One region of the Kitasatospora sp. GAS1066B genome, then DNA from elsewhere that is predicted to be linked to it. Evidence: riboswitches for the same ligand, from Rfam matches in the RefSeq annotation. Region 1 holds a riboswitch; the other holds the start of a gene.
The links. Region 1 has a riboswitch for cobalamin ahead of ABH937_RS16225 (HoxN/HupN/NixA family nickel/cobalt transporter). Riboswitches for the same ligand answer to the same signal wherever they lie in the genome.
Positions count from the first base shown of each region.

Region 2: it holds a riboswitch for cobalamin, as region 1 does, so the genes downstream of both, ABH937_RS06125 (cobalamin biosynthesis protein) here and ABH937_RS16225 (HoxN/HupN/NixA family nickel/cobalt transporter) in region 1, are expected to answer to the same signal.

Region 1 covers NZ_JBGCCO010000012.1:188,483-195,929, reverse strand. The annotation lists gene ABH937_RS16240 (winged helix-turn-helix domain-containing protein) at 27-641, shown strand; gene ABH937_RS16235 (MBL fold metallo-hydrolase) at 634-1,635, shown strand; gene ABH937_RS16230 (ArsR/SmtB family transcription factor) at 1,657-2,067, opposite strand; cobalamin riboswitch at 2,151-2,391, shown strand; gene ABH937_RS16225 (HoxN/HupN/NixA family nickel/cobalt transporter) at 2,425-3,549, shown strand; gene ABH937_RS16220 (APC family permease) at 3,619-5,406, opposite strand; gene ABH937_RS16215 (hypothetical protein) at 5,659-6,195, shown strand; gene ABH937_RS16210 (RidA family protein) at 6,314-6,703, shown strand; gene ABH937_RS16205 (glycosyl hydrolase family 8) at 6,871-7,447, shown strand, end outside.
Region 2 covers NZ_JBGCCO010000004.1:258,545-265,991, forward strand. The annotation lists gene ABH937_RS06115 (putative cobaltochelatase) at 1-42, opposite strand, end outside; gene ABH937_RS06120 (cobyric acid synthase) at 78-1,598, opposite strand; gene ABH937_RS06125 (cobalamin biosynthesis protein) at 1,595-2,692, opposite strand; cobalamin riboswitch at 2,747-2,882, opposite strand; gene ABH937_RS06130 (XRE family transcriptional regulator) at 3,121-3,840, shown strand; gene ABH937_RS06135 (hypothetical protein) at 3,976-5,103, shown strand; gene ABH937_RS06140 (hypothetical protein) at 5,318-6,823, shown strand; gene ABH937_RS06145 (hypothetical protein) at 6,839-7,213, shown strand; gene ABH937_RS06150 (phosphatidylcholine/phosphatidylserine synthase) at 7,291-7,447, opposite strand, start outside.

The DNA.
Region 1 (7,447 bases):
CCATATCCCAAAGTAGTCTTTGGGATATGCGAATCAGCGACCCCACGGCGATCCGGGCCTTGGCCCACCCGCTCCGCCTCGACCTGATGGAGCTGCTGGCCGCGACCGGGCCGGCGACGGCGGCGCAGTGCGGACGTGTCCTCGGTGTGCCGCAGGCGAACTGCTCGTTCCATCTCCGTCAGCTCGCCAAGTACGGCTACGTGGAGGACGCCGGTCCGGGACGCGACCGTCGCGAGCGGCAGTGGCGGGTGGCCGAGTCGCAGCCGACCGTGCGGATCGCCTCAGGCGGTGACGCGGTCGTCACGCGGCAGCTCGAACGGCTGGTGGTGGAACGGGAGATGCAGGCGATCCTCGACCACCTGGCTCACAAGGACCGCCCCGCACAAGGCGATCAGCCCCCACAGGGCGATGAGCACGGCACCCCGAAGGCAGCCATCACCGCCGCGATCGCCGTGCTGTCCGCCGACGAGGCCGCAGAGCTCCAAGAGCAGTGGCTGGCGCTGCTCCAGCCCTACCTCGCCAGGAGCGCGGCGGCCGGCCGGCAGCTCCGACCCGGACGGCAGCGCGTCCGGTACTTCATGGCGGCGACGCCGCTACCAGACTTCGAAGCGGGGGAGAACGAGAATGACTCCGATGACTGACAGCCTGATCGACTTCGTGAGCGCGGCGCCCACCGCCGGCTCGCTGGAGGTCAGTTGGATCCACGGTGTGCCCGGCAAGCGCTCGGACGGCGAGCCGAAGATCCAGGTGCACCACTACGACGAGCACACCGTCATCCTGCGCCAGAGCAAGTCGGTCAACTACGAGGCGCCGTTCATCTTCCTGCTCTTCGGCAATGACCGGGCCCTGCTGCTGGACACCGGCGCGACGGCCGACCCCGACCACTTCCCCTTGCGCACGACGGTCGACCGGCTGATCGGCGAGTGGCTCGACCAGCACCCTGGCGAGCAGGGCGAACGTCGCGCGCGGTACGAGCTGGTGATCGCGCACACGCACGGGCACGGCGACCACGTGGCCGCGGACGCCCAGTTCGCCGACCGTCCCGCGACCACTGTGGTCGCGCGGGATGCCGACGCCGTCCGTTCCTTCTTCGGGTTGGGCGCTGGATTCGGGTCCGGCTCGGTCTCCGGCTCCGGCGGCTCCCAGCCCCTCGAAAACGTCACCTTCGACCTCGGCGGCCGAGTCCTGGAGGTCCTCGCCTCTCCGGGGCACCACCAAGCGGCGATCACCGTCTACGACCCGTGGACCGGGATCCTGCTCACCGGTGACACCGTGCTGCCGGGCCGCCTCTACGTGGCCGACTCCGCCGCGTTCCTGGCGACCATGGAGCGGCTGGTCGACTTCGCTGGCACCCGACCGATCACCCATGTGTTGGGCTGCCACGTCGAGATGACCACCCGCCCGGGCGTCGACTACCCGATCGGCGCCGCGTACCAGCCCGATGAGCGGGCACTCCAGATGAGCGTGGCGCAGCTGGTGGCGATCCGCGACGCGGCCGTCGCCGTCGCCGGTCGGCGGGGTGTGCACCGCTTCGACGACTTCCTGATCTACAACGAGCCGCGCAAGGTCGACATGGTCAAGCTGATCGCCCGTGGTCTGACGCACAAGCTGGTGACCCGACTCAAGACGGCGTAGCGAGAAGTCGCGGCCCCGCCGTCAGTCCTGCTGCGGCACCTGCGGCACCCGCCGGACGTGCGGGATGTGTGGCAGCTGCGGCATCGGGTCCAGCAGGGCGGCCACGTCGGGGTCGAGCAGCTGGTAGCGGACCACCCGGCCGTCCTTCGCCGCCGTCACGGTGCCCGAGGCGCGCAGCAGGCGCAGCGTCTGGGAGACGGCGGTCTCGCTGATGCCGGTGGCGAGGGCGAGGTCCGTGACGGCGATCGGGCCGGCGCGGTGGATGGCCAGCAGCAGGGCCAGGCGGCTCGGTTCGGCGAGCAGCGAGAAGCGGGCGGCCCAGGCGCGGACGCTCTCCGGGGCGCCGATGCCGGCGATGGCGTCGCAGACGGTGTGCTCGTCGATCGCGCGCCGGTGTGCGCGGTCCTCCGGTACCAGGTGCATGGGAGTCATCTTCGCCACCGTGCGCCGGTGATGTCCACCACAGCTGAACACCTGCGGAAGTATGCAGGCTTGTGGCCGAGCGGGCCGGGCCCTAGGTTGTTCACCGCCGTGGTGTTCGGGAAGACCGGTGCACTGTGCCTTGTCACAGGAGTCCGGAGCGGCCCTCGCCACTGTTATCGGGAAGTTCTCGCACCACTCTCGCCCGCGACGGCGGGAGGTCACTGGATGCCTTGGCGTCTGGGAAGGCCGGGTGCGGGGACGTTCGACTCTCCGCGCCCTTCGGGAGGTCGGTACCCCAAAGCCAGGAGACCGGCCACGGCACCGCACGACGAACTGTCCACGAGGTGCTGGAGAGGCTGCCCTGAGATGACCATGCCCGAAACCGCTTCCGCGAGCGCGTCCGCCCTGTCCGCGGGCGCCGCAACCCCCTCCCTCAGCTGGCAGAGACGGGACTGGATCCGTACCGGCGGCCTGCTGGCGGTGATCCTGGCCATGCACGTGGTCGCCTTCTTCGTCCTGATCACGATGGTCGCCCCGCACCGCTACACCGTCGGCAACCAGGTCTTCGGTCTGGGCCTGGGCGTCACCGCCTACACCTTGGGCATGCGCCACGCCTTCGACGCCGACCACATAGCGGCGATCGACAACACCACGCGCAAGTTGATGGCCGACGGCAAGCGGCCGATCTCGGTCGGCTTCTGGTTCGCGCTCGGCCACTCCACCATCGTGGTGGTGCTGGCGGGCCTGGTCGCGGCCGGTGCCCAGGTGGTCGGCACCCTGACCGACGACAACTCGGGTGCCCACAAGATGCTCGGCCTGGTCTCCACCAGCGTCTCGGGCGGGTTCCTCTACCTGATCGCGGCGCTCAACCTGGTCTCGCTGGCCGGGATCCACCGGGTGTTCAAGGCGATGCGGGCGGGCCAGTTCGACGAGCACGAGCTGGAGAAGCACCTGGACAACCGCGGCTTCATGAACCGCATCCTGGGCCGGCTGACCAAGTCGATCACCCGCCCCGGCCAGATGTACCCGATCGGGCTGCTGTTCGGCATCGGGTTCGACACCGCGACCGAGGTCACGCTGATGGTGATGGCCGGCTCCGGCGCCGCCGCCGGCCTGCCCTGGTACGCGATCCTCTGCCTGCCGTTGCTCTTCGCCTCCGGCATGAGCCTGTTCGACACCCTCGACGGCACCTTCATGAACTTCGCCTACCACTGGGCGTTCTCCAACCCGACCCGCAAGGTCTACTACAACCTCACCATCACGGGGCTGTCGATCGCCGTCGCCTTCCTGATCGGCACCATCGAGCTGGTCGGCGTGCTGCACGACCAACTCGGCCTGACCGACCCGGTCACCGGCTGGGTCTCCGGCGTCGACCTGAACAACGTCGGCTTCGTCATCGTCGGACTCTTCGTGGTGGTCTGGGCCGGCGCGCTGACGTACTGGCGGCTGGCGAAGGTCGAGCAGCGCTGGCCGGGTGCCGAACGGAGCTGAACCGGCAGTAGCTGGACCGACTCTGACGACCCGTCAGGTGCGAGGGTGGCACGGCGCGCGGCGGGTCTGTCAGTCCGGGATCGGGAGCCGCAGGCGCAGGCGGCAGATGACCGCGTCGGTGTGCTGGCGGATCGCGCGGTCGAGGAGGACGCCGCGCTGGTTCTGCAGCAGCCGCTGCCAGGGGTGCGGCAGGTGCAGCTCGGGGATCAGCACCACCAGCCGATCGTGCTCGTCGGCCGCCGCCAGCTCGCGCAGGTGGTCCACGATCGGCCGGGCCAACGAGCGCGAGCGGCTGGCCAGCACGGTCAGTGGCACCCGCGGGTGCCACTGGTTCCAGGCCTCCAGGAGCTGCTCCGCGCTCGGCCCGTCCTCGTCCTCGGGGTGCACCACGGTCACCGCGCGCACCTCGTCGCCCAGCGACAGCGCGATGCCGAGCGCCTCCTGGGTCAGCCGGTTGACCGCGCCGACCGGCACGATCACCAGCGAGCGCAGCTGCTGCGGCGGTTCGGGCACCTCACCGACGTGCAGGGCCAGGCCGATCCGCGCGTAGCTGCGGTGGATCGACTCGAAGAGCGTGACCAGCACGGCCACCGCCAGGAAGACCAGCCAGCCGCCCTTGTCGAACTTGGCGATCAGCTCGATCACGGTCGCCGCCGCCGTGAGCACCGCGCCGATCCCGTTGAGCAGTGCCCGGCCGTGCCAGCCGGGACCGCGCTCCAGGCGCCAGTGCCGCACCATGCCGATCTGGGAGATGGTGAAGCCGATGAAGACGCCGATCGCGAAGACCGGGACCAGCGCCTGGGTGTTGCCCTGTGCGCCGATCAGCAGCACCAGCGCCGCGCCCGCCAGCACCAGCACCCCGTGCCGGTAGACCTGCCGGTCGGCGCGCAGTGCGAAGACGTGCGGCACGTGGTGGTCGCGGGCCAGCAGCGAGGTGAGCACCGGCATCCCGCCGAACGAGGTGTTCGCCGCCAGGGCCAGCAGGGCGGTGGTGCTGAACTGGACGACGTAGAAAGCCACGTTGTGGCCGAGCGCGGCTTCGGTGAGCTGGGCGAGCAAGGTCTTGGTGGGGTTCGGCGCGACCTGGAAGTGACGGATCAGCAGCGAGAGGCCGATCAGCATGCTGCCGAGCAGCCCGCCGAGTGCGATCTCGGTGCGCTGCGCGCGCTGCACCCGGGGCTTGCGGAAGGTCGGCACGGCGTTGGCGATCGCCTCCACCCCGGTCAGCGCCGCGCAGCCGGAGGCGAAGGCCTTGAGCAGCAGCAGGACGCCGACGCTCTCGGTGGCCGCCGCCGCGTGGGTGGGCTCGGTCACCGGGTTGGTACGCAGCAGGCCGACCAGGATCACCGTGAAGATCGCCACCACGAAGACCACCGTCGGCAGGATCAGGATCTTGGCCGACTCGGCGACGCCGTACAGGTTGACCGCGGTGATCACGGCGAGCACCACCACGCAGAGCACCACCCGGTCGGCGTAGAGGGAGGGGAACGCGGACGTCAGCGCGGCCACGCCGGCCGAGACCGAGACCGCGACGTTCAGTACGTAGTCGATGATCAGCGAGGCGGCGGCGACCAGGCTGACCCGCCGGCCCAGGTGTGCCTTGGCCACCGCGTAGGCGCCGCCGCCGTTCGGGAAGGCGGCGATCACCTGGCGGTAGGAGAAGGTCAGCGCGGCCAGCAGCACGACGATCGCCAGGGTCACCGGCAGGGTGTAGTTCAGCCCCTGGCTGCCGGCCACGGCCAGCACGAGCACGATCGCCTCGGGCCCGTACGCGACGGAGGCCAGCGCGTCGAGGGAGAGCGCGGCCAGGCCCTGCGGAACCGTCAGCCGATCGCGTTCGCTGCTCGCCTCGGGCATCTCCACCACCTCGTGTCGTCACTGCGTCCAGGGTGACGCTAGTGGCGGGGTGCTGAGCGAGGCCGATCTGACGCGCGGTCAGTGGGCCGGTCGGGGGCTCGCGTGACGGTGCGCCCGCCGATCGGCACTCACGGCCGTGCTCAGTACCACTGCGCTCGGCGCCTCGGCTCGCAGCACGCCGGCGATCAGCACCCCTGGATCTGCCTCGCGGAGACCCTGGCACTGAGCCGTCCGCCACCCGATGATGGGGGAATGACCACTCATCAGGTTCCCTCGGCGGCCTCGACGCTGCCGTCAGCGGTGGACGAGCGGGCCCTGCTCGCGCTCGCCGCCGGCCACCACACCCGCACCATCCGGCCGTTCGCCACTCGGGAGGCCGGCGGCCACCTGCTGAAGGTGTACGCGATCGAGGCACCGGGGCGCGCCCTGACCGAGCTCGACCTGGCGCCGTTGGTGGACCTCGCCGCCGGGCACCTGGCGGGCGGCGCGGCCCGGGGCTCGCTGGGGCTCGCCGTGCTGATCGCGCACGCGGGCGCGGACGGCGACTACATCCTGGTGCACAGCTGGATCGAGGGGCACATGTCCGATCTGGCGATCTTCATCGGTCCGGCCGGGAAGCCCGAGCAACTCCGGCCCGGGCGAGCTGGGTTGGCGCCGTGCGTCTGGGAGGCCGCGGTACTGGCGCACGAGCGGGAGGCGTTCGTCCGGCAGGTGCTGGACGGCACCGGGACAGCGGCGGAGCGGCTGACGGTGTGGGGTGCGGACCTGCTGGCGGGGGAGTCGCGCTGACTTCCGCTCGCCGGCGCTGACTTGCGTCCCCGTGGCGCCGACAGCACGCCCGCGATGCCGACTTGCGACCGCGCGGCGGCGGTGGACGGGTGCCGCGTCGGTCGCCTAGCGTTCGATCATGACAGAGCGACGTGCGATCCTCAGCGGTTCCACCTTCGAGGAGCAGATCGGCTATGCCCGGGCCGTCGTCGACGGCGACTGGGTGCATGTGTCGGGTACCACCGGCTTCGACTACACGACGATGACCATCTCGGACGACGTGGTGGAGCAGGCCGAGCAGTGCCTGCGCAACATCGGGGCCGCACTGGAGGAGGCCGGCTGCGGCTTCGCCGATGTGGTGCGGGTGCGCTACCTGCTGCCTGAGCGCGCGGACTTCGAGCCGTGCTGGCCGGTGCTGCGGCGCTGCTTCGGCGAGGTCAGGCCGGCCGCGACGATGCTGGTGTGCGGCCTCGCGGATGTCCGGATGAAGATCGAGATCGAGGTCTACGCCCGCCGGGCGACGGCGTAGCCGCCCGGGCCGGCCGCAGCCCCACCCCTGGCGGACTGCGGCCCCCCTCGGGGGCAGCACCTTGGACGAGGTCAGCCCACCCAGTTCTGGCGGCGCCCCTTGACAGCATCTCGTAAGGAAGCTTTCCTAACTATCGCCCAACTCCGCCCCCCACGAAGGAGTTCCGCGTGCGAACCCACTGGAAGACCCCGGTCGCCTCCGTGCTGACGGGATGCCTGATCGGGCTCTCGCTCACCGCGCTGGCCGCGGCGCCCGCCCAGGCCGCCGCCACCCCCACCCACCCGTTCCCGACTCACGTGACCTACCAGGTCGGCGTCCTGCCCTCGGCTTCCCAGGCCGCCCGCGACGCCGCCGTGGAGAAGCAGTACAGCGCGTGGAAGTCCACCTACCTGGTGCACGGTTGCGCGAGCAACGAGTACTACGTGTCCACCAAGGGCGACGGCGACGCGACCAACAACGGCCCGGTCTCCGAAGGACAGGGCTACGGCATGAACATCGTGCCGCTGATGGCCGGTTACGACGCCGGCGCGCAGGCCGAGTTCAACGGCCTGTGGCAGCTGGTCAAGGACCACGAGGACCAGTACGGCCTGATGCAGTGGCAGTTGGACGGCAAGACCTGCAAGTACTACAGCAGTGGTACCCCGGACGCGGCCACCGACGGCGACCTGGACATCGGCTACGGCCTGATCCTGGCCGACCAGCAGTGGGGCGGCTACACCGCTGACGCCAAGGCCTGGCTGGCCT
Region 2 (7,447 bases), on a different contig from region 1:
CGAGACCGCGTTGAGCAGCAGGCCGAGCCGCAGGTCCGCCATCCCGACGATGGCGGTGAACGGGTATCGGACGTCACTCACAGGCTCTCCTCCATTGCGCGCGCCGCCGGCGCTCCCGGCGGCACGAACGGCAGCGTGCCGCCCACCCCGCCCTCGATCAGCCGCCACAGCGCGTCCGTGTCGGCGTGCTCCTCGATCAGATCCCCGAGCCGGTCCAGCCGCTCCTCGCGGGCGGCGGCGAACGAGGTGTCGGGCGCCGGGACGAAGTCCCGCCCCGCCACCGCCGCGACCTCGCGCAGGAACGCCCGGCGGAAGCCGTCGTTCTCCAGCGCCCCGTGCCAGGTGGTGCCCCAGACCGCGCCCTCGCGGCAGCCGTCCAGGAAGGGGGCGCCACCCTCCACCGTCACCACACCGTGGTGGATCTCGTAGCCCACGACCCGCTCGCCGTAGGCCTCGCCGACCGGCCGTCCGAGCACCTTCTCCCGCCCGAACTCGACCGCGGTGGGCAGCAGTCCGAGCCCGGCCACCGCACCGGCGCCCGACTCGACGGCGTCCACGATCCGCCGCCCGAGCATCTGGTAGCCGCCGCAGATCCCGAGCACCGGCCGCCCGGCCGCCGCCCGCTCGCGCAGCGGCTTCTCCAGGCCGCGCTCGCGCAGCCAGGCCAGGTCGGCGACGGTGGCCCGGGTGCCGGGCAGCACCACCAGGTCGGCGTCGGCCAGTTCCTCGGGGCGGGTGGCCCAGCGGACCAGCACCCCCGGCTCCTGGGCCAGCGCGTCCAGGTCGGTGAAGTTGGAGAGCCTGGGCAGCCGCGGCACGGCCACCCGCAACACCTCGGCGCCGTACGGCCCCGCCGAGCAGCGGTCCACCACCGCGCCGAGATCCAGCGAATCCTCGGCGTCCAGCCACAGACCGGGCAGCATCGGCAGGGTGCCGAGCACCGGGCGCCCCGTCATCTCGTGCAGCATGTCGAGGCCCGGGCGCAACAGCCGGGCGTCGCCGCGGAACTTGTTGACCAGCCAGCCCGCCACCAGCCGCTGGTCCTCGGGCGAGAGCAGCGCCAGGGTGCCGAACATCGCGGCGAAGACCCCGCCGCGGTCGATGTCGCCGACCACCACCACCGGCAGCTCGGCGGCCCGGGCCAGGCCCATGTTGGCGATGTCGCGGTCCCGCAGGTTGATCTCGGCCGGCGAGCCCGCCCCTTCGCAGATCACCACGTCGAACCGGCGGCGCAGGTCGGCCAGGCACTCCAACGAGCGCTCCAGCAGGTAGGGCTTGCGCTCGCGGTAGTCGAGCGCGCCCACCTCCGCGATCGGCCGGCCCAGCAGCACCACCTGGCTGCGGCCGTCGGCGCCGGGCTTGAGCAGCACCGGGTTCATCGCGGCCTCCGGCTCCACCCGGGCGGCCTGCGCCTGCATCACCTGGGCCCGGCCGATCTCCGCGCCGTCCAGGGTGACCATCGAGTTGAGCGACATGTTCTGCGCCTTGAACGGCGCCACCTTGACGCCCCGGCGGGCCAGCCAGCGGCAGATCCCGGCGGTCACCACGCTCTTCCCGGCGTCCGAGGTGGTGCCCGCGACCAGCAGTGCGTTGCTCATGTCCGTCCCCTCCCAGGGCCGCGGCCCAGCACGGCGGCACGCAGTGCCACCGTGGTCCCCAGCGCCAGCAGGCCCACCCGGCGGGACAGCCGGCAGGCCCGTTCGATGTCCGCCACCGCCACCGGGCGCAGCTCGGCGCCCAGCACCGGCCGCTCCTCGACGCGCTGGCGTGACTCCCCACCCGCCTCCGGGCGCTCCTGAGCCGGTGCCGACGTTCCTCGCTCCGGCGCTCCCTCGTTCCTCGGTCGCTTGTCGTTCGTCTCTTTCGACACCGGCGCGCCCTTCGGCTCGTAGGCATAGCGCAAGGTGCCACCGAGCCGCACGCCGAGCGCGCCCGCGAAGGCCGACTCGGCCTGCCCGGCGTTCGGGCTCGGGTGCGCGCCGCCGTCCCGCCGCCACACCCGCCAGGCGGTACCCCGGTGCTCGGCCGCCGCCACCGTGAGCAGCGCGGTCAGCCGGGCGCCGGGCCAGCCGGCCAGGTCGTCGAGCCGGGCAGCCGCCCAGCCGAACCGGCGGTACCGCGGTGACTTGTGGCCGACCATCGCGTCCAGCGTGTTGACGGCGCGAAAGCCCAGCAGGCCGGGCGCGCCCGCCAGCGCGCCCCAGACCAAGGCGTTCACCACGGCGTCGGCGGTGTTCTCGGCCACCGACTCGACCACGGCGCGGGCGATCTGCTGCTGGTCAAGACCGCTCGGGTCGCGCCCGCACAGGTGCGGCAGGCGCTGCCGCGCGGCGGCCAGGTCACCGGCCGTCAGCGCGGCGCCGATGGTGCGTGCCTCGCGGGTGAGCGAGCTGCCGCCGAGCACGGTCCAGGTGGCAGCGGCGGTCAGCAGCGCGCCGTCCCGGCGCGGGCCGTGGTCCAGCAGCCGGGCGAGCCCCGCCGCGCCGCCTGCCACCGCGCCCACGCAGAGGGCGGTGTGCAGGGCTCCGGCGCCGCGGTGGTCGCGCCAGAGCGTGTGTTCGAGCCGGGTGGCCGCGCGGCCGAAGGCGGCCACCGGATGGCCGCGTCGCGGATCGCCGAACCGGGCGTCGGCGGCATAGCCGGCCAGGGCGCCGAGGGCGTACGGAAGCGCGCGGTGGAAAACCCCCGCCATGTGTCGCGTGTCCTCACTCAGGGTCCGCGCCCTGGATCGACGTACCGGCGGCGAGAGTCTCCTGGCTCCCGGGTGGCTGACACACGCCCGGGCCTTCCAACGACCCTGTGGCGGGTTGCCGTGACCATGCGTCGGGCGTGCTCCCCGGTGACAGTGGCGGGACCGCGCCGGATTCGCACCGGCTTCCTCTCCTTGCCTCCGTTTGGCCCATGGATCCCATCACGCGTGCGAACGGGGAGTCAACCAGGCCTCGGGACTGGTTGATCACACGAGCGGATGGTGCGGCGAAACCGTTATTACCTCCGAGTAGTGGTGCGGGTGGGGCGCCGGCCGTTGGTGAATCGTCCAAGGGCGGTTGACGGCCCGTCGCGTGGCTTCGTGCGTTCGGCGACTGGGGGTGCGCGGACCCCGGCCCTAGCGTTCGGCTCATGCGAAGAAGCCGGCCGCCGGCCCCCACCCCGGTCCCGTTCTCCCCGCAGGCCGCCCGGGCGCACCGCGTCGGCCTCGGCCTGACCTCCGAGCAGCTGACCGGGGCGCTGGCCGCGCACGGCGTGCGCCTGCTCCCCACCCACGTGCTCGGCTGGGAGAGCGGCGAGCTGCACCCCACCGAGGAGGAGCTGATCGCGCTGGCCCGCGCGCTCTGGTGCCCGGCGGTGCAGCTGATGGGCGTGGCGCCGGCCACGCTGCGCGACTTCCGGGTGGCCCGCGAGCTCAGCCAGGAGCAGGCCGCGACCCGGATCGGCATCGGCCTGCGCAGCTACGCCGACGCCGAGCTGACCGGGCGGTGGACCGGGAACGAGGAGCAGAGCGCCGCGCTGGCCGAGGCGCTCGGCCTGACCCTGCGCGACCTGGTCCGGGTCCAGGGCGCCGAGCAGGAGCTGGAGCAGCGGCTGCGCCAGTGCGTGGACGGCCGCTGGCAGGCCCAGTCGAAGGCGATCGGCAAGCTGGTTCCGGTGCCCCGGGAGACCCTGGGCCGGGTGCTGGCCGCGCTGCAGAGCGAACGCCAGGCGACCGCCGGCCACTGGGGCGCGGGCAGCTGGGGCTCGTCGACCCCCGCCGCGCCCGCGCCGCAGCAGCCGGAGCAGGCGCCGATCGACCGGTTCTGGACCCTGCTGGCGGCCCAGGACATCGGCGGCCTGCGGGTCTGAGCCACGGCTCGCGGCGCTCTGCCCGGTGTCCCCGGCCGAGCCCGGACGGCGCCCCAGCGGTGGCCGCGAGGCGAGGCTCGCGATGGACTGGAAACGTCGTGTCCGCGCCGCCGCCACCACTCCAGGGAGAAACCCATGCGTTGGAGAACCGCCGTCGCCGCAGCCACCGCCGTCGCCGCCGGAGCGGGTGTGGCCGCCCTGCTGATCGGGCGTCGGGTCTCCGACCTGAGCCTGCGCCCCGAGCTCGCCGAGGACGGCGACCGCAAGGGCGAGCCCGCGCTGCGGGTGCACGAGATCGGCCCCGAGGAGGTCACCCTGACCCGGACGGTGGCCGCCTCCCGGCGCGGCCGCTACGCGCTGGACTGGCCCGGCGGTCACGCGGTGGTCGGTGCGGTCCTGCGCACCGGCCCGCAGACCGTCACCCGCCGCCTGGAGCTGACCGCCGGCAGCCCGCCCGCGGCCGGCGCCGAGGTCGAGCTGAGCCCCTGGGTGCTGCGCGGCGACCCGGGCTCGGCCTGCGGCCTGGACTACATGGACGTGCTGGTCGACGGCGAGCTCGGCGCGCTGCCCGCCTGGTACGTCCCGGCGGTGCGCGGTACCTGGGTGATCCTGGTGCACGGGCGGCTGGCCGAGCGCCGCCAGGCGCTGCCGGTGCTGCCGCTGCTCCAGCGGCTCAACCTGCCCGCCCTGGTGATCAGCTACCGGGGCGACCAGGGCGCGCCGGCCTCGCCGGATGGGATCGGCCACTTCGGCGAGACCGAGTGGCGCGACGTCGAGGCGGCGATCCGGTTCGCCAAGGAGGCCGGCGCCGGGCGGATCGTGCTCTACGGCTGGTCGGTCGGCGCGGCCATGGTGCTGCGCACCGCCGCCGAATCGGAGTACCGCCCCCAGCTGGCCGGGCTGATCCTGGACTCGCCGGTGCTCGACTGGTCGGCCTCGGTGCGCGGCGTCGCGGCCCGGGCCGGGATGCCCGGCGCGCTGGCCGGGCGGTTGGGCGCGCTGGCCGCCGAGGGGCGCACCGGGGTGGATCCGGCGGGATTCGCCAAGCTCGCCGACGGCGTCGAACTGGACGTCCCGGCCCTGCTGCTGCACAGCCCGCAGGACGCCGTCGCCCCGTTCGACGCCGCCCGGCGGCTGGCCGACCAGCGACCGGACCTGGTGAGCCTGCGCCGCATCCCCGACGCCGGGCACGCGGCGCTCTGGAACGCCGACCCGCACGGGTACGAGGAGGCGCTGCGCCGCTTCCTGACCCCGCTGCTCTGAATCTCGTCCTGGGGCCTCGTCCCACAGGGTGCGTTCGGTCACCTCTTGACCACGGTCCGTGCCCCCGCTACTGTCGTGCACAGGTCACCGCACTGTCCCTGGGCCCGGTTTGGCCGCTCTTGCCCCGAGTCGGCCACCCCGGCAACCTCGATCTGCCGAAGACGCGCCGAACTCGATGTGACAGAAGCCCCGTACACGGGGAAGACTGCACGGCGTGACGTCTCGGAATCCGCGCGACCGTGATGCCCCGCTCCCGCCGACCACGGGTACCGGCGCGACGGTGACCCGTCTACCCGGTACGGCCCGCCGCGCCGACAGTGCGCAGCCGGGCCGCCCTGCCGCCACCCGTCGACGCACCCCCAAGCCGGCTCCGGGCCGCGGTCGCGTGCCGCTGCCCGACGGCTTCCCCGGACCCGCCGAGCTGGCCCCGCCGGCCCGCCGGATGCTCGCCGACGCGGTCCGCATCGCGCGCTGGGCCGGCGAGCTGGCGGCCGTCGACAAGCGCGGCGAACTGCTCCCCGACGACGCCCGGGCGGCCGGCCGAGCGCTGGCGATGACGGTGGGCGCCGCCGCGAAGGCATGGGGCCAGGCGCTGCTGGTCGGCCTGGTCGAGCCCCGGGACGGCGGCGCGGCCCCCGGCTGGCGGCTGCACGCCTGGGAGCACGACGACGAGGCCGTGCTGCGCGGCTGGTCCGCGCTCTTCGACGCCTGGACGCTGCTCGCGCCGGTCCCGCCGGCCGCGCTGCGCGGGGTCTTCGCGGTGCTCGCCGGCCAGGCCGTCGACCAGGCGCCGCAGCTGCTCTCCTTCCTCCACCTGGTGGACGGCCCGGTCGCCGAGAGCGAGTTGATGGAGCTGCTCCGCCGCGGCCTGGACGAGCGCCGGCACGGCTCCGGTACGGGCTTCGCGACGCTGTCGCCGGTCCCGCACGCGGCCTCCGCCGTCTCGGCCGTCCGCGGCACCTGCCGCGAGCCGCAGATCGACACCCCGCCCGCGCCCTCGGACATCGCCGCCGTGCTGGACTGGATGCTCGACGGCCTGGCCGCCGTCGGCGCCGTGGTCCGCGCGGACGCCGCCGCCGAGCTCTCGCCGCTCGGCCACTGGGCGGTGCGCGCCAAGCTGGAGGACATCTGCACGGTCGCCCAGACCGAGGCCGGCCACATCGAGCAGAGCGCCCTGGAACTCCTCGACGCCTGCGCGAACTACTCGCCCGGCCCGGCCCGCGCCGAGTACCGGGCCTGGGTCGCGGCCCGTCCGGTGGACCGCGCGGTGGCCGAGCTGCTGGAGGCCGCCCAGGGCGAGGACGCGCTGCTGCGCGGGCTCGCCTTCGAGGCGCTGCGGGTGGCCGGCGGCACCGCCGAGCAGGCGGTCCGGGCGACCGTCGACAACCCGGTGCTGCGCCCCTACGCCCTGCTCTGGCTGGCCGAGCAGCTGGACGAGGGCGGCGTGGTCCCGTCCGACGTGCTGAGCGCCGAGGACGCCGCCTGGCTCTGGGTGGACACCGCCGCCGCCGTCCTCGACCACGGTGAGACCGAACTGCTGGTCGGCCACGTCGAGGGCGCGAGCGCCGGCGACCCGGTCCGCCTCTTCGCCCGCGCCCGCCAGTCCGGCCACGCCCGCGCGGCCTCCGTGCTGACCGCGGTGGCCGGCGTGCACCCCGACCCGGCGGTGGCCCGCGCGGCCCGGCGCTCGGCGTTCAGCGTGCACACCGGCGGGGCCTGACGGGTCGTCACGCCGGTGCCGGCCACCCGGATCGAACTGACCAGGGACAGCGTCGCGGCGGGCGACGACACCGACGCCCCGCACCAGCGGGTGCTGGAGCCCCCCGAGCGGACCGTCCTCGACGCGGCGGCGGTGGCCGACCTCGCGGCCGGCTACCTCGCGCGGATCGGCGGCGGGCGGGCCACCTGGGTGCTGCGCGCCGCCGGCGGGACCGCTCTCGCGGTGCTGGCCCAGCAGTGGCCGCAGCCGCGCCTGCTGAGCAGCCGTCAGGTCCCCTTCGCGAGCCTCGCCGAGCCGGACGGTACCGTCCGGCTGCACTTCGAGTACCTCGCCCAGCAGGACCCCGAGGAGCTGTTCGCCCGTCTCGGCAGGACCCCGGACGCCTCCTGACGCCAAACACCGGACGCCAGACGCCCGCGGCCCCGGACCAGGAGGTCCGGGGCCGCGGGCGTCTGCTCGGTGTGCGGTCAGCAGCCGCGCGACTCCGCGCGGCGGGCGCGCACGTCGCCGACCTTCTGGCCGACCTTGCGGCGGATCACCAGGAGCGGGGCCATGGCGGCCAGCGCGATCTGGGCGATGGCGCCGATGTGCATCAGCACGTCGCCGCCGGGCAGACCGGCCGCC